One region of the Agromyces sp. NPDC056523 genome, then DNA from elsewhere that is predicted to be linked to it. Evidence: predicted binding sites of a transcription regulator. Region 1 holds the regulator's gene; each other region holds the start of a gene.

The links. Region 1 encodes LexA, which represses DNA repair genes until DNA is damaged. Its sites were predicted from a motif close to TCGAACANNTGTTCGA; they were not measured.
Region 2: ACFQ58_RS11905 (Rv2578c family radical SAM protein) is a predicted target of LexA. The motif match lies at 1,913-1,928, and genes of this name have one in related genera.
Region 3: uvrA (excinuclease ABC subunit UvrA) is a predicted target of LexA. The motif match lies at 1,397-1,412, and genes of this name have one in related genera.

Annotation. Positions count from the first base shown of each region.
Region 1 is NZ_JBHTTM010000006.1:172,191-178,177, forward strand. It holds gene ACFQ58_RS17525 (methylenetetrahydrofolate reductase) at 1-694, shown strand, start outside; gene metE (5-methyltetrahydropteroyltriglutamate--homocysteine S-methyltransferase) at 691-3,036, shown strand; gene lexA (transcriptional repressor LexA) at 3,121-3,810, opposite strand; gene ACFQ58_RS17540 (LysM peptidoglycan-binding domain-containing protein) at 4,071-4,466, shown strand; gene ACFQ58_RS17545 (histidinol-phosphate transaminase) at 4,524-5,621, shown strand; gene hisB (imidazoleglycerol-phosphate dehydratase HisB) at 5,664-5,987, shown strand, end outside.
Region 2 is NZ_JBHTTM010000003.1:217,003-222,989, forward strand. It holds gene ACFQ58_RS11900 (ABC-F family ATP-binding cassette domain-containing protein) at 1-1,773, shown strand, start outside; gene ACFQ58_RS11905 (Rv2578c family radical SAM protein) at 1,937-3,055, shown strand; gene ACFQ58_RS11910 (sensor histidine kinase) at 3,161-4,468, shown strand; gene ACFQ58_RS11915 (hypothetical protein) at 4,465-5,604, shown strand; gene ACFQ58_RS11920 (response regulator transcription factor) at 5,594-5,987, shown strand, end outside.
Region 3 is NZ_JBHTTM010000002.1:460,849-466,835, forward strand. It holds gene uvrA (excinuclease ABC subunit UvrA) at 1-1,341, opposite strand, end outside; gene uvrB (excinuclease ABC subunit UvrB) at 1,451-3,514, opposite strand; gene coaE (dephospho-CoA kinase) at 3,600-4,217, opposite strand; gene rpsA (30S ribosomal protein S1) at 4,320-5,768, opposite strand; gene ACFQ58_RS09130 (DUF885 domain-containing protein) at 5,911-5,987, opposite strand, start outside.

The sequences.
Region 1 (5,987 bases):
CCTGGACGCGGGGATCACGAGCTTCCTCGCGCTCCGCGGGGATCCGCCCGAGGGCGCCGACGCGGAGGCGGGCATCGGCGACCTTCGCAGCGCCGCCGAGCTCGTGCAGCTCATCCACCGGGTGCAGGAGGAGCGCGAGCCCTACGGGCAGGCCGGAATCCCGGGCATCCCGGGCGCGACCCGGATCCGCGAACGGCCGCGGCCGGAGCGCGTCGCGGTCGCGGCGTTCCCCAGCGGTCACCCCCGTTCGCGCGGAATCGGCCAGGACGTCGACGTGCTGCTCGCGAAGGAGGTCGCGGGCGCCAACCTCGCGATCACCCAGCTGTTCTGGCACGCCGACGACTACCTCGGTTTCGTCGAGCGCGCACGGGCGGGCGGGGTGTCGATCCCCATCCTTCCGGGCATCATGCCCGTGACGACGCCTGCGCGCCTCGCGCGCCTCGAGCAGCTCACCGGCGTCCCGGCGCCGAGCGAGCTCGCGATCCCGCTCGAGATCGAGCCCGACGCCGATGCGCTGTTCGACCTCGGCGTCGACTTCGCCGCGGCGCTCGCCGCCGAGGTGCTCCCCGGCGCACCCGGACTCCACCTGTACACCTTCAACCGCCACGAGGCCGTGCTCGCCGTCCTGGACCGGCTCGGCCTGCGCACCATCCCCGCCCACGCGGGCACCGAGAGGAACACGAGAACACGATGACCGCATCTGCCTTCCCCGCCGGAACGATCCTCGGCTACCCGCGCATCGGGCGTCGCCGCGAGCTCAAGCACGCCGTGGAGGCGTTCTGGGCCGGCCGCATCGACGCCGACGAGCTCGAGCGCACCGCCGCCCAGCTGCGCGCCGACACGCGCGAACGCCTCGCCTCGCTCGGCCTCGGGCGCACCGACTCGGCGATCCCCGAGAGCTTCTCGTACTACGACCAGGTGCTCGATGCCGCGGTCGCGGTCGGCGCGATCCCGACCCGCTTCGCTCGGCTGCTCGACGCCGACGGCCGGCTCGACCTCGCCGGGTACTTCACGGTCGCGCGCGGCGAGGGCGCCGACGCCCCGCTCGAGATGACCAAGTGGTTCGACTCCAACTACCACTACCTCGTGCCGGAGATCGGGCCAGACACCGCGTTCGCACCCCACGCCGACGCGCTCGTCACGCAGGTGCGCGAGGCGCGCGAGGCCGGCTTCGTCACGCGCCCGGTCCTCGTCGGCCCGGTCACCCTCCTCCTGCTGGCCAAGGCGGCGGATGGCGCGCCCGAGGGCTTCCGCCCGATCGACCGCCTGGCGGACCTCGTGCCCGTGTACGCCGAGTTGCTCGCGGCCCTGCGCGATGCCGGCGCGGAGTGGGTGCAGCTCGACGAGCCGGCCCTCGTGAGCGAGAGCATCGACGAGCCGCGCGAGCGCGTGCTCGACGCCGTCGGCACCACGTACGACGTGCTCGGCGCCGCCGAGCGCCGTCCCGCGATCTTCGTGGCTGCACCGTACGGCTCGCTCGACGATGCGCTGCCCGCGCTCGCGGCGACGCCCGTCGAGGCGCTCGGGCTCGACCTGGTGCGCGGCGCCGCACCCGAGCAGTTCGACCCCGTGACCGAGGAGGCGCTCGCCGCCAAGACCCTCGTCGCCGGCGTGATCGACGGCCACAACATCTGGCGCGGCGACCTCGAGCGCGCTTTCGCGCACGCCGAGGCGCTCCGCTCGTTCTCGGGCGACGTCGCGGTGTCGACGTCGACGTCGCTGCTCCACGTGCCGCACGACGTGGACGACGAGTCGGCGCTCGACGCGCGGCTCGTGAGCTGGCTCGCGTTCGCCGACCAGAAGGTCGCGCAGGTCGCCGTGCTGGCGCGCGGGCTCGCCGAGGGCCGCGAGGCCATCGCGACCGAGCTCGACGCGGCATCCGCTGCCCTCGCCGATCGCGCCGCCGCTCCCGGCGTCCGCGTCGCGGCGGTCCGAGACCGCCTCGCCGGCCTCGACGCGGCGGCGTTCTCGCGCGCGGACTACGATGCGCGCGTCACCGCGCAGGAGGACCTCGACCTCCCCGCGCTGCCGACCACGACGATCGGCTCGTTCCCGCAGACCGCCGACATCCGTCGCGCCCGCGCGCGCCTCGTCAAGGGCGAGCTCACCGACGCCGAGTACCGCGAGCTCATGCGCGAGGAGATCGCGCGCGTCATCCGCCTGCAGGAGGAGCTGGGCCTCGACGTGCTCGTGCACGGCGAGCCCGAGCGCAACGACATGGTGCAGTACTTCGCCGAGCTGCTCGACGGCTTCGCGGTCACGCAGCACGGCTGGGTGCAGTCGTACGGCTCGCGCTGCACGCGTCCGTCGATCCTCTGGGGCGACGTGTCGCGCCCGGCGCCGATGACGGTCGAGTGGTCGGAGTACGCGCAGTCGCTGTCGGACAAGCCCGTGAAGGGCATGCTCACCGGCCCGGTCACGATCCTCGCGTGGTCGTTCGTGCGCGACGACCAGCCGCTGGGCGACACCGCGCGCCAGGTCGCGCTCGCGCTGCGAGACGAGATCTCCGACCTCGAGCAGGCCGGTATCCGCGTCATCCAGGTCGACGAGCCGGCCCTGCGCGAGTTGCTGCCGCTCAAGCGCGCCGACCAGCCCGCATACCTCGACTGGTCGGTCGGGTCGTTCCGCCTCGCGACGGGCGGTGCGGCCTCCGCGACGCAGGTGCACACGCACCTCTGCTACTCGGAGTTCGGCGTCGTCATCGACGCCATCCGCGAGCTCGACGCCGACGTCACCTCGATCGAGGCGGCGCGCAGCCGCATGGAGGTCGTCGACGACCTGTCGGCCAGCGGCTTCGACCACGGCGTTGGCCCCGGCGTCTACGACATCCACTCGCCGCGCGTGCCGAGCGTCGAGGAGGTGCAGGCGCTGCTCGAGCGTGCGGTCGGCGAGATCCCGGCCGGCCGACTCTGGGTGAACCCCGACTGCGGCCTGAAGACGCGCGGCTACGACGAGACCGTCGCCTCGCTCGCGAACATCGTCGAGGCGACGCAGGCCGTGCGTACCGGGGCCGCGGTGGTCGCGACCGCGGGCTGACCTCGCGCTGAACGAGGGGCGGATGTCGCGACGCGAGGTCGCGGCATCCGCCCCTCGTCGTCTCGGGCCGGCGTGGCCGGTGCGTCAGACCGTGCGGAGGACCGCGACGACCTTGCCGAGTACGTCGGCCTCGTCGCCGAGGATGGGCTCGAACGCGGTGTTGCGGGGGAGCAGCCACGTGTGGCCGTCGCGCTGGCGGAACACCTTGACCGTGGCCTCGCCGTCGAGCATGGCGGCGACGATCTCGCCGTTCTCGGCGGTCGGCTGGGATCGCACCACGACCCAGTCGCCGTCGCAGATCGCGGCGTCGATCATGGAGTCGCCGACGACCTTGAGGATGAAGAGCTCGCCCTTGCCGACGAGCTGGCGGGGGAGCGGGAAGACCTCTTCGATCTGCTGCTCGGCGGTGATCGGGACACCCGCCGCGATGCGCCCCACCAGGGGCACCATGGCGGCATCGCCCACGGGCGCCGGCTCGGCGCTCGACGCACGAGGCTCGGTGCCCGGCACGTCGATGAGCACCTCGAGCGCGCGGGGCCGGTTGGGGTCGCGCCGGAGGTAGCCCGCGAGCTCGAGCTGGTTGAGCTGGTGGGTCACGCTCGAGAGCGAGGAGAGTCCGACGGCGTCGCCGATCTCGCGCATGCTCGGCGGGTAGCCGCGCTCGGAGACCGATCGCCGGATCACCTCGAGGATCGAGAGCTGCTTCGCGCTCAGCGTCTTGCGCCGACGGGACCGGCCGCCGGCTCCGCGTGCCTGATCGATGTCGATGCTCACGGTGTCGCCTCTCGTCTCGGCCGCCGTCGGCCTGATCGTGATGTCGGTGGTCGGTGTTCGACTGTCCTCGGACATTCGAAACTGTATCCGCCTCGCGCACGCGCGACAAACATCCGTTCGAGTGTGTCGCGGAATCGGCGCCGGAAACTCCCGCTTCCGGTCCTTGCAGCGGCGAATGTTCGAAGATATATTCGGAACACAGCTTCGCATCCGGCCTTCCCGGCCGAGGGCCGGATGCGGGCTCACCAAGGAGGTGCGGAATGAGTGCAGTGCTGCTGGGAACCTCGCTGATGGGATCCAGCCTCGCGAGCCCGAGCGTGCCCGAGGCCAGCCGACCGGCGCTCCCGCGCACCCGCCTCCGGCTCACGCGGCGTGGTCGCGTCGTCTTCACCGTGCTCGCGGCGATGCCGATCGTCATCGGCGTACTGATCGGGTCGCTCGCCTCCGGAGGAGCCATGGCCGGCATCGACGACGGCCGCACGGCCGTGCTCGACACGATCGTCGTCGGTGGCGGCGACACGCTCTGGGGCATCGCCGAATCGATCGCACCGAGCGCCGACCCGCGCGAGGTGATCCACGAGATCATGCGCTTGAACGGGTTGCGCGACGCGGTCGTGCAGCCGGGCCAGCGGCTCGCCCTGCCGGTCGTCGAGTAGCGTCATCCGCCGTCGTCGTCGCCGAAACGTGCGGTCGGCCGCGGATAGCATTGATCGGTGACGAGTCTCGACGATCTGCCCCTCCGCGACGACCTCCGGGGCAAGTCCCCGTACGGTGCGCCCCAGAAGGTCGTGCCGGTGGCGCTCAACGTCAACGAGAACACGCATCCGATCCCCGAGGATGTCGCGCACGACATCGTCGCCCGCGTCGCCGCCGCGATCATCGGCCTCAACCGCTATCCCGACCGCGAGTTCACGCAGCTCCGCACGGCGCTCGCCGGTTACCTCGGACACGGGCTCGTCCCCGAGCAGCTCTGGGCGGCGAACGGCTCGAACGAGGTGCTCCAGCACATCCTGCAGGCCTTCGGCGGCCCCGGCCGCCGCGCGCTCGGGTTCGCGCCGACCTACTCCATGTACGGGCTGCTCGCGGGCGGCACGGGCACGGAATGGATCACGGCCGAGCGCGACGCCGACTTCGAGCTGGGCCCCGACACGGCCGTGGCCGCCGTCGAACGGCACGATCCCGACGTGGTGCTGCTCTGCGCGCCGAACAATCCCACGGGCACCCCCCTGTCGCTCGACACGATCGCCGCGGTCGCCGACGCGGCGCGGGGTGTGGTCGTCGTCGACGAGGCGTACGTCGAGTTCGCCGACCCGGGCACGCCGAGCGCGCTGACGTTGCTCGAGGGCCGGCCGCGCCTGCTCGTCTCGCGCACCATGAGCAAGGCGTTCGCGTTCGCGGGGGCGCGTGTCGGCTACCTCGCCGCCGACCCGGCCGTGATCGACGCGCTTCGCCTCGTCCGCCTGCCGTACCACCTCTCGGCGCTCACGCAGGCCGCCGCGCTCGGCGCGCTCGCGCACGCCGACGAGATGCTCGCGATGGTCGACGAGATCCGTTCGCAGCGTGAGCGCATCGTGCGCGAGCTCGGCGCGCTCGGCTACCGGCCGTACCGCAGCGGCGCGAACTTCGTGCTGTTCGGGGGCGTCGACGACCCGCACGCGGTCTTCGAGGCGCTGCTCGAGCGCGGCATCCTGATCCGCGAGATCGGGCTGCCGGGATGCCTGCGCGTCACCGCGGGCACCGAGGCCGAGACCACCGCGTTCCTCGAGGCGATGGCGGCGTTCGCGCCCGCCCGCACCGCCGCCGGCGCGTGACCCGCCCAGGATGCCGACGAACCGCCCGAATAGGATGACCGCATGACCACCGATCGCCCCGCGCGTATTGCGCGCGTGCAGCGCGAGACCAGCGAGTCGAGCATCGACCTCTCGATCGACCTCGACGGCTCCGGCACGAGCGACATCGAGACGACCGTGCCGTTCTACGACCACCTCCTCACCGCGTTCGCGAAGCACTCGCTGACCGACCTGACCGTCCGCGCGAAGGGCGACATCGAGATCGACGTGCACCACACGGTGGAGGACGTCGGGATCGCGCTCGGCCGGGCGATCCGCGAGGCGCTCGGCGACAAGCGTGGGATCTCGAGGTACGGCGATGCGCTCGTGCCGCTCGACGAGGCGCTC
Region 2 (5,987 bases), on a different contig from region 1:
ATCCACACTCCCACCACCCACCTGCGCGTCGACGGGCTGTCCGTCGCCTTCGGCGACCGGCGCGTGCTGTCCGACCTCGGCTTCGCCGTCGCGCCCGGCCAGCGGCTCGGCCTCATCGGCGAGAACGGCGCCGGCAAGTCGACGCTGCTCCGCGTGATCGCGCGCGCCGACGCCGATGGCGACGATCCCGTTCCCGGCGCGATCGTCTCGGGGCGCGTCGCGCGCCCGATCCGGACGGGCATCCTGCTGCAGGAGCTGCCGCTCGCCGACGACGCCGTCGTCGACGACGTGATCGAGTCGGCGGTCGCCGACGTGCGGGCGATCGAGCGCGAGCTCGACGCGGCCGCGCGTGCGCTGGCGAAGGCGGAGTCCGGGTCGGACCCGGGCACGGCCTCCGTCGATCCCGCGGAGCGCTACGCCGTCGCCCTCGAGGCGGCCGAGCGTGCCGACGTCTGGTCGGTCGACCGGCGGCGCGACGAGCTCCTCGACGGGCTCTGCGTCGCCGGCCTCGCCCTCGACCGCCGCATCGGCGAGCTCTCCGGCGGACAGCGCAGCCGGTTCGCCCTCGCGGCGTTGCTGCTGTCGTCGCCCGATGCGCTGCTCCTCGACGAACCCACCAACCACCTCGACGACGACGCCGCGGCGTTCCTCGAGGATCGGCTCCGGTCCTGGCGTGGGCCGGTCGTGTTCGCCAGCCACGACCGCGAGTTCCTCGACCGCGTCGCGACGGGGCTGATGGACCTCGATCCCGGACGGATCGGTGCGACGGCGGTCGCGAAGGCCGGCGGGGGTCGACCGAGCGGTGACGGTTCGCGCGAGGTCGTGCTCGCGGCATCCGTCGGCACGGTCTTCGGCGGCACCTTCAGCGAGTACCTCGGCGTGCGCGCCGACGAGCGTGCCCGCTGGGAGCGCCAGCACGACGACGAGCAGGCGGAGCTGCGCCGGTTGCGACTGGCCGTCGCCGAGTCGGCGCGCGCGGTCGCCCACGGCCGTGCCCCGACCGACAACGACAAGTTCCTCAAGCACTTCAAGCGTGAGGGCGTCGAGCAGGCGGTGTCGCGCAGGGTGCGCAACGCCGAGGCGCGGCTCACCGAACTCGAGCGCACCCAGCTGGCGGCGCCGCCCGCACCGCTGGCGTTCGCCGGGATCCCGTCGGGTTCGCACGTGCTCGATGACGAATCCGGCGCACTGCTGCAGGCCGCGGATGTCGCGGTCGACGGTCGGCTCGACCTCGGGAGGCTGCGCATCGAACCGGCGACCCGGCTGCTCGTGACCGGTGCGAACGGCGCGGGCAAGTCGACGCTGCTCGCGCTGCTCGCGGGTCGCCTCGTGCCCGACCGGGGCGTGCTGCATCGCCGGCGCGGGCTGCGGGTGGGGCTGCTCGAGCAGGACGTGCGGTTCGCCGATCCGGATGCCACGCCGCGAGCGATCTACGCGCGGACGCTGGGGGAGCGGCGCGCCGAGCGCGTGCCGCTCGCGGGACTCGGCCTCGTCGCACCCCGCGACCTGGACCGACCCGTCAGCCGCCTCTCGGTCGGACAGCAGCGCCGCCTCGCGCTCGCGCTCGTGATCTCGGCGCCGCCGCACGTGTTCCTGCTCGACGAGCCGACCAACCACCTCTCACTCGCGCTCGCGGGTGAGCTCGAGGAGGCGCTCGGCGGCTACCCGGGCGCGGTCGTGATCGCGAGTCACGACCGGTGGCTGCGGCGGCGCTGGGACGGCGAGACCCTCGCGCTCGAGGCGGCGTCGGCGCGGGCCGGCGTGGCCGCGTAAGCTGCGCCATCCCATCGCGAAACCGGGTGGAAAGGTATCCGCGGGATACCTTTCCACCCGAATCCGGCGGATCGACCGTCGCCGCGCGTCGGGGAGCCGGACGTCCGTCGGCGCACCGTGACATCCGCTTGCATGAAGTTCGAACGTATGTTCGAATTGAGCGGTGCGATGGAACGGACAGGAACTCGGTGTCGACCAGCCCGATGCGCTGCCGGGCCTGGCGCGGCTGAACAACCTCGTCCGCTCGGTGCAGACCCCCGAGTTCGCCGGCGTGACCTTCCACGAGGTGCTCGCGAAGTCGGCCCTCAACAAGGTCCCCGGCCAGTCGTACATGCCTTTCGGCTGGACCATCAACCCCTACCGGGGATGCACCCATGCATGCATTTATTGTTTTGCTCGGCCGACGCACAACTACCTGGACCTCGACGCCGGCGACGACTTCGACCGGCAGATCATCGTGAAGGTCAACGTCGCCGATGTCCTGCGGCGTGAGCTGGCGAGACCATCGTGGCGGCACGAGCCCGTGGCGCTCGGCACCAACACCGACCCGTACCAGCGTGCGGAGGGGCGCTACGCGCTGATGCCGGGCATCATCGAGGGGCTCGCCGGCAGCGGGACACCGTTCAGCGTGCTCACCAAGGGCACGCTGCTCCGCCGCGACCTCCCGCTGCTGGCGGCGGCGCGCGAACACGTGCCGGTCGACCTCGCGATGTCGATCGCGGTCTACGACGACGAGCTGCAGCAGTCGATCGAACCCGGAACCCCGTCGACGGCGGCCCGCCTGGCCACGGTCACCGCCGCTCGCGACGCCGGCTTCGACTGCTCGGTCTTCCTGATGCCGATCCTCCCGTACCTCACCGACACGCGCGCCCACCTCGACGAGGCACTGCGTCGTGCCAAGGCGGCGGGGGCCACGAGCATCATCTACTCGGCGCTGCACCTCCGCGGCGCCGTGAAGCCGTGGTTCTTCGAGTGGCTCGCCCGCGAGCATCCGGAACTCGTGCCCCGCTACCGCGCGATGTACCCCGGCTCGAGCGCCTACGCGCCATCCGAGTATCGCGACTGGCTCGCCGAGCGGATACGCCCGCTCATCCGGACGCACCGACTCGAGCGCGGCCGCGAGGACTCGGTGACCGGAGGCGTCCGATCCACCGCGCTCGGACGCCGCCCGAGACAAGCCGGTGCGCCGTCACGGGCCGACGCGGGAGCATCGCCGAACGGGCGCGGCTCGGAGCTCGGCGACGTCTCCCTCGATGCCGCGGCGCCCGCCATGCTGTTCTGACCGGTGTCGCCGCCCCTGGACGCCTGAGCGAAGATTCAGCAGCCCGGGCGCGAACTGCGATAATCCGGCAAGGGCCGCACCCCACCGGCCGGGATCGGAGCACGGATGACCCTCGGCTTGCCCGAGCATCTCGCGAGGGAATCCCTGAGTCGTGCACTTGCGCGTGCAGGGCAGTGCGCCGCCGCGGTATGCCTCGCCGCGGCACTGGTCCTCACTATCGCCTCGGCGGTCGCGGCTTCCGCTCCGACCGGCGAGGGTCCGGACCGGCAACGCGCGGCGCTCGCCGCGACCGTCCTGCTCTCGGTGCAGGCGCTGCTCCTCTATCTCGTCGCCCGGTACGAGACGGTCACCCTGACCGTGATGGCGCTCGTGGGCGGCACCGCCGCCGTCTTCGGGCTCACGGTCCTGCTGCTCGCGTCGGGCGACGTCGACTCGGCGGCCGACAACGCGCTCGTCGCGCTCTCGCGCGCCGCCCTCGTCCTCGTGGGCGGTGCGGGGATCGGGTCGGGCATCGCGATCACCTGGGCCGTGCTCGGCTGGGGCCTCGGCGAGGCGGCCGCGTTCCTCGGAGCGACCGTGATCGGCGCGCCCTGGGCGCCCAGCCTGCCGGCCCTCGCCGTGCTGACCATCGTGATCATCGCCCGCACCTTCGACGCCGCCGCGCGGCGCGCGGTCGATCGTCGAGAGACGGCGTTGCACCGGGCGAGCCAGCAGACCCGCGAGCTGACCATCCGGCACGACTACGAGCTTCGCGCCATCGCTCGGCTGCACGACACCGCGCTCAGCCACCTGATCTCGATCGCGACGGCGGGTTCGGGCGCGGTCGACGAGCGCCTGCGGAGCGCGATCCGGTCCGACCTCTCGCTCATCGTCGGCCGTGATTGGGCGGGCGACCACACCGAGGCTCACGGCGACGGGCTTCCACCGCGCACCGGCGCCGCCGTGCCGTCGGCCGCGAGCCCGTCGAGCCGTACGCCCGCCGACGGGGCTGCGGCGGTCGGGCCCGGGCCGGCCTTCCGAGCGTCGCCTCCGCCGCTGGCCGAGGCGCTCGGCATCGCGCGCGACGCGGGCGTGGCGGTGCACGTCGCCGGGTCGCCGGCCGCACTCGAGACGCTGGCGCCGGCTCGACGGGACGCGCTCGAGGCCGCCGTCGCCCAATGCCTGATCAACGTCGTCCGGCATGCCGGCGTCGACGAGGCCGAGGTCGCCGTCGACCCCGGCGACGGTGAGGTCACGGTCGTGGTGATCGACGGGGGCGCGGGCTTCGATCCCGACGCCGTTCCCGACGACCGCATCGGGCTGCGCACCTCGATCCGGGGGCGCATCGAGCAGGAAGGCGGCACCGCACGCATCTGGTCGCGCCCCGGGGTCGGCACCACCGTGGTCCTCACCGTTCCGGACGGTGCCCGATGAGCACCGGGATGCGGCTCACGCAGCAGGAGGTCGACCCGATCGGCGGCGTCGCCGCCGCTCCGCTCGTCGTCGTGGGCTCCGCGCTCGCGGTCGCGGTCGCGGTGAGCGTGACCGTGGCGCAGTGGGGTGAGGTCTCGGCGCCCGTGATCGCGCTGCTCGGGGTCGCACTCGTCGCGGGCGCGGGCATCGTCGCTTCCGCCTCGGCGCTGCCCGGCCGGAACCCGTTCACGGCGGATCGGCTCTGGGTCACGGTGAGCCTCGCCGTCGGGGGAGCGATCGCGGAATTCATCGCCACGATCGGCGCCGATCGCACGGGCTACGAGGACTACGGGCCGTTCGTGGTCGGCGCCCTGATCCTCGCAGTCGCACCGTACTGCACCTGGCTCTCACTGCTCGTGGCCGGCGGCATCGCCACCGCCGTGCTCGTCATCCTCGAGATCGGATCCGCCGATCCGTCGCTTCCGCGCGTGACCGCGGCGTCCCTCGTCCTCGTCGATGCCGTCACGGTGCTGGCGTTCGCCGCAGCCGCGGCGGGGTACTCCGCGGCGATCGTCCGCGAGACGCTCGCCTGGCAGCGACAGGCCAACGCGGCCGCACTCGAGCGCGACGCGGGCCTCCGCGCCGGCATCGCCAGATCGGTGCAGCAGGGGCGGGTCTCGGTGCTCGGCCGCGAGGTGCTCCCGTTCCTCGCGCACGTCATGAACGCCGACCGACTGACGGTCGCGGACGCCGACCGCGCCCGGGAGCTCGCCGAGGCGCTCCGTCGCGCCCTCAAGGCGGGCCTCGAATCGACCTGGCTCGACGACCTCGCCGCCTCCGTCTCCGCCGTGCGCGGCATCGTCGTTACGGTCGACGATCCCGGCGGCGTCGCGGCGCGACTGCGCAGCGACCAGCGCCCGGCCCTCACCGCGTTGGTCTCATGGCTGTCGGCCGGTGACCGGGCGCGCGCCATCCGATTGGCGGTGTCATCGGTCGACGGCACCGATCGCATCGTGCTCGAGTCGGAGTCGGGCGCTGCGCCGCCGACGCGTCGTGAGCTCGATCGGTTCGTCGCCGTCGGGCGGTCGGTCGGGCTGCGCGGCGATGTCGCCTCGACGCGAGAGAATATGCGCGTGGAGTTCCGCTATGACGCCTGAGCCCGCCGGGTCGAACCCGGTTCGCGTCGGCATCCTCGACGACCACGCCCTGATCGTCGACGGACTCGCGGGCTGGATCGACGAGCATGCCACCGATCTCCGGGTGGTCATCCGGACCACCCGCTGGCTGGACCTCGTCCGGCACCCCGAGTTCCCGGTCGACGTGGTGCTCATGGACCTCCAGCTCGGCGAGAGCATCTCGATCGAGTCGCGCATCCGCGCCTGCCGTGCGGCCGGAGCCGCGGTCGTCGTCGTGACCGCGCTCGACGACGAGACCTCCCGCGAGCGCTCGCTCGGGGCGGGCGCCGCCGCCTTCGTCTCCAAGACCCTACCGGTCGCCGACCTGGTGGCGATCGCGCGGCGGGTCGCCGCAGGTGAGCGGA
Region 3 (5,987 bases), on a different contig from region 1:
GAGCCGGCAGACGTCGGCGATCGACGCGTCGTGGATGAGGACGGAGAGGACCTCGGGCTTGAGCCGGTCGCCCTCGCACACCGGGCACGGGACCTCGCGGAGGTACTCGGCCCAGCGCGCACGCTGCACGTCGGTCTCGGCCTGCAGGTACTGCCGCTCGATGTAGGGCACGACGCCCTCGAAGCCCGAGGTGTAGCTCATCTCGCGGCCGTAGCGGTTGCGCCAGCGCACCTTGACCTCGAAGTTGTCACCGCGGAGCACCGCGTTGCGCGCCCCGCCCGGCAGCTCCTCCCACGGCGTGTCGAGCGAGAAGCCGAAGTCGCGGGCGAGCCCATCGAGCAGCTTCTCGTAGTAGTTGTAGAGGCTCTTGCCCTGCGAGGTCCACGGCAGGATCACGCCCTCGGCGATGCTCATCGTGGGGTCGCCGAGGAGGAGGTCCTCGTCGACCGACATCCGCGTGCCGAGGCCGGAGCATTCCGGGCACGCACCGAACGGCGCGTTGAACGAGAACGTGCGCGGCTCGATCTCGGTGAGCGCGATGGGGTGCTGGTTGGGGCAGCTCAGCTTCTCCGAGAAGGTCTGCCATGCATCGTCGCCCTCGAGGTCGACGTAGTTGATCTGCACGAGTCCGTCAGTCAGGCGCAGCGCGGTCTCGAGCGAGTCAGTGAGACGGCCGAGCATCTCGTCGGATGCCACGAGCCGGTCGATCACGACCGAGATGTCGTGCTTGACCTGCTTCTTCAGCTGCGGCGGCTCGTCGAGGCGGATGAGCTCGCCGTCGACGACCGCGCGCGAGTACCCCTGCGAGGAGAGCTCGCGGAAGAGGTCGACGAACTCGCCCTTCTTCTGCGAGACCATTGGGCTGAGGATCTGGAAGCGCGTGCCGGCCGGGAGCTCCATGAGCTGGTCGGCGATCTGCTGCACGGTCTGCCGCTGGATGCGCTCGCCGCACACGGGGCAGTGCGGCACGCCGATGCGCGCCCAGAGCAGGCGCATGTAGTCGTAGATCTCGGTGATCGTGCCGACCGTCGATCGCGGATTGCGGTTCGTGGACTTCTGGTCGATGGACACCGCGGGGCTGAGACCCTCGATGAAGTCGACGTCGGGCCGGTCGACCTGGCCCAGGAACTGGCGCGCGTACGCGGAGAGCGACTCGACGTAGCGGCGCTGACCCTCGGCGAAGATCGTGTCGAACGCGAGGGAGGACTTGCCCGAGCCCGAGAGGCCCGTGAACACGACCATCGCATCGCGCGGGATCTCGACGTCGACGTTGTGCAGGTTGTGCACGCGGGCACCGCGGACGCTCAGGCGCGAGTGGGCATCGAGACGTGAAACTGGCACCCTACGAGTGTACGAACCGCCTCCGACACTCCACCCCGGATCGCGCGCGCTGAGAGCGAACACACGTTCGATTCTCGGTCGAGCGTGGTTCGGTTGCCGAGCTGCGCGGTCAGGCCAGATGCCCCGCCTTCTCCATCTGGCGGAGTTCGCGCTTGAGCTCGGAGACCTCGTCGCGCAGCCGCGCCGCGAGCTCGAACTTGAGCTCCCCCGCCGCCTCGAGCATCTGGTCGTTCAGGTCCCGGATGAGCTCCTCGAGGTCGTTCGCCCCCGCGGCCGCGATGCCCTCGCGCTTCATCGGCACCGGCGAGGTCTTGCGGGTGTCGCGGCCCGCGAGCAGGGCCGCCGTGTCGGCGCCCTCGCGTGCGAGGACCTCGGTGATGTCGGCGATGCGCTTGCGCAGCGGCGTGGGATCGATGCCGTTGACCCGGTTGTACTCGAGCTGCTTGTCGCGCCGGCGGTTGGTCTCGTCGATGGCCGACGACATCGAGTCGGTCATCACGTCGGCGTACATGTGCACCTCGCCCGACACGTTGCGCGCCGCACGCCCGATGGTCTGGATGAGCGACGTGGACGAGCGCAGGAAGCCCTCCTTGTCGGCGTCCAGGATCGCGACGAGCGACACCTCGGGCAGGTCGAGCCCCTCGCGGAGCAGGTTGATGCCGACGAGCACGTCGTAGACCCCGGCCCGCAGCTCGGTCAGCAGCTCGACGCGGCGCAGCGTGTCGACGTCGGAGTGCAGGTAGCGCACGCGCACGCCGGCCTCGGTGAGGAAGTCGGTGAGCTCCTCGGCCATGCGCTTGGTGAGCGTGGTGACGAGGACGCGCTCGTCGCGCTCGGCGCGGACGTGGATCTCTTCGAGCAGGTCGTCGATCTGGCCCTTCGAGGGCTTCACGACGATCTCGGGGTCGACGAGGCCGGTCGGGCGGATGATCTGCTCGACCACGCCGTCTGCGATGCCCATCTCGTAGGACCCCGGCGTCGCGGACAGGTAGACGGCCTGGCCAACGCGTGCCTTGAACTCGTCCCACTTCAGGGGGCGGTTGTCGAGCGCGCTGGGAAGACGGAACCCGTGCTCGACGAGCGTGCGCTTGCGCGAGGCATCCCCCTCGTACATCGCTCCGATCTGCGGGACGGTCACGTGGGACTCGTCGATGACGACGAGGTAGTCGTCGGCGAAGTAGTCGAGCAGGCAGTGGGGCGCTTCGCCGGGCGCTCGCCCGTCGATGTGCCGCGAGTAGTTCTCGATGCCCGAGCAGAACCCGATCTGCTCCATCATCTCGAGGTCGAACGTCGTGCGCATCCGGAGGCGCTGCGCCTCGAGCAGCTTGCCCTCGCGCTCGAGCTCCTGCAGCCGCTCGTCGAGCTCGTCGCGGATCGTTCCGATCGCGCGCTGCATGACGTCGGTGCTGGCGACGTAGTGGGACGCCGGGAAGACCGCCACCGCGTCGAGCTTCGAGATCACCGACCCCGTCAGCGGATGGAGGCTGTGCAGGGCCTCGACCTCGTCGCCGAACATCTCGATGCGGATCGCATGCTCTTCGTAGACCGGGATGATCTCGATGGTGTCGCCGCGCACCCGGAACGTGCCGCGCGAGAATGCCACGTCGTTGCGCTGGTACTGCATCGACACGAACTTGCGGATGAGCCAGTCGCGGTCGAGGCGCTGGCCCACCTGCAGGGGCATCATCGCGTTGAGGTACTCCTCGGGCGTGCCGAGACCGTAGATGCACGACACGGTCGAGACCACGACCACGTCGCGTCGACTCAGCAGCGAGTTCGTGGTCGAGTGCCGCAGCCGCTCGACCTCGGCGTTGATCGACGAGTCCTTCTCGATGAAGGTGTCGGTCTGCGGGACGTAGGCCTCGGGCTGGTAGTAGTCGTAGTACGAGACGAAGTACTCGACCGCGTTGTTCGGCATGAGCTCGCGGAACTCGGTGGCGAGCTGGGCGGCGAGGGTCTTGTTGTGCGCGAGCACGAGCGTCGGCCGCTGCACCTGCTCGATCAGCCAGGCCGTGGTCGCCGACTTGCCGGTGCCGGTGGCGCCGAGCAGCACCACGTCGGTCTCGCCGGCGTTGATCCGCCCGGCGAGGTCGGCGATCGCCTGGGGCTGGTCGCCGCTCGGCGCGTACTCGCTCACGACCTGGAACGGGCGCACGGAACGGGTCGACTGCATGGATTCGAGTCTAGGTCGGGCCACCGACACGCGGCCCGGGTACGCCGACAGCGAAGCAGACGACGCGACCCGCGCCATCCTCCGGCTATGCCCGCTTGGTCCGACGCTCGCGATCGATGCGCACCCAGAGGTCGTCGGCTTGGCTCATCGTGTGCGCGAGCGAGCCGCCCGTGTCGACGACGACATCGGCGACGGCACGTCGGTCGGCGTCGCTCACCTGCGCGTCGACGCGGGCCTCGGCCTGGATCGGATCGAGCCCGCGCTCCTTGACGAGGCGCTCGACCTGCGTGCGCTTGGGTGCGCTCGTCACGACGATGAGGTCGAACGGGTGGTCGACCTGCGCCTCGACGAGCAGGGGCACGTCGTAGACGACGACCGCATCGGGGTCCTCCTGCTCGGCCTTGGCGATGAGGCGACCCGAGAGCTCGCGAACGGCCGGGTGGACGATCGCGTTGAGCCGCGCACGAGCGCCCTCGTCGCGGAAGACGATCTCACCGAGCTTCTGCCGGTCGAGCATGCCGTCGTGGCTCAGGACGCCCTCGCCGAACTCGCGCACGATCGCATCGAGGCACGCCGTGCCGGGTTCGACGACGCGCCGCGCAAGCTGGTCGGCGTCGAGGTGGATCGCGCCGTGCTCGACGAGGCGACGGGCGACGGTGGATTTTCCGGAGGCGATCCCTCCGGTGAGGCCGATCAGGTACACACGTCCCACCCTATCCGTGCGGATCACCCCGGCTCGCATCCGCGCAGACACCGGAAGGCCGGCCCCGTGCGGGACCGGCCTTCCGTGGTGCGTTCGAGCTGACTAGTTGCTCGAGAGCTTCTCGCGCAGTGCCGCGAGCGACGCGTCGTCGGCGAGAGTGCCGGCCGACGAGGAGTCGCTCGAGTACGACGAGGTGCCCGACGAGAACGAGTCGTCCGAAGCCTGGGCCGCGAGCGACGCGGCGACCTGCTTCTTGTGCGCCTCCCAGCGAGCCTGGGCGGCAGCGTACTCCTGCTCCCACTTCTCGCGCTGGGCCTCGAAGCCCTCGCGCCACTCGTTGGTCTCGGGGTCGAAGCCCTCGGGGTACTTGTAGTTGCCCTGCTCGTCGTACTCGGTGAGCATGCCGTAGAGCGCCGGGTCGAACTCGGTGCCCTCGGGGTCGACGCCCTCGTTGGCCTGCTTGAGCGAGAGCGAGATGCGGCGACGCTCGAGGTCGATGTCGATGACCTTGACGAAGACCTCCTCGCCGACCGACACGACCTGCTCGGCGAGCTCGACGTGACGGCCCGACAGCTCGGAGATGTGCACGAGGCCCTCGATGCCGTCCGCGACGCGGACGAACGCGCCGAACGGGACGAGCTTCGTGACCTTGCCCGGGGTGACCTGGCCGATCGCGTGCGTGCGCGCGAAGACCTGCCACGGGTCCTCCTGGGTCGCCTTGAGCGAGAGCGAGACGCGCTCGCGGTCGAGCTCGACGGAGAGCACCTCGACGGTGACCTCCTGGCCGACCTCGACGACCTCGGACGCGTGCTCGATGTGCTTCCACGAGAGCTCGGAGACGTGGACGAGACCGTCGACGCCGCCGAGGTCGACGAACGCACCGAAGTTGACGATCGACGAGATGACGCCCTTGCGGATCTGGCCCGGGTGGAGGTTCTGCAGGAAGGTCGAGCGCGACTCCGACTGGGTCTGCTCGAGCAGCGCACGGCGCGAGAGCACGACGTTGTTGCGGTTCTTGTCGAGCTCGAGGATCTTCGCCTCGATCTCCTGGCCGAGGTACGGCGTGAGGTCGCGGACGCGGCGGAGCTCGATGAGCGACGCGGGCAGGAAGCCGCGCAGGCCGATGTCGACGATGAGGCCGCCCTTGACGACCTCGATGACCGAGCCGGTGACGACGCCGTCGTTCTCCTTGATCTTCTCCACGTCGCCCCAAGCGCGCTCGTACTGCGCGCGCTTCTTCGACAGGATCAGACGGCCTTCCTTGTCCTCCTTCTGGAGAACCAGGGCCTCGACGGTGTCGCCGACGTTGACGACCTCGCTGGGGTCGACGTCGTGCTTGATGGAAAGTTCGCGGGAGGGGATGACACCCTCGGTCTTGTACCCGACGTCGAGGAGGACCTCATCGCGGTCGATCTTCACGACGGTGCCCTCGATGAGGTCGCCATCGTTGAAGAACTTGAGCGTCTTCTCGACCGCGGCGAGGAAATCGTCAGCAGATCCGATGTCGTTGATCGCGACCTGCTTGGGCGCCTTGGTCGTTGCGGTTGTCATGTAGTGGATGCTCCGTTATGGACAAAATCAGGCCCGTCGCGGAAAGAGCGTGTGTTAGGACCGCGGCGGGCAGGCGGACATGGATGTCACACGAGTGACGCTTCATCCTAGCCGCATCATTCGCCCCGCGGCAACCGCGCGCTCAGCCGGCCAGCGCCCCACGCAGCGTGTCGAGGCCCATGCCCCCGAGTGCGAGCGCCCGCGAATGGAACGAGCGGA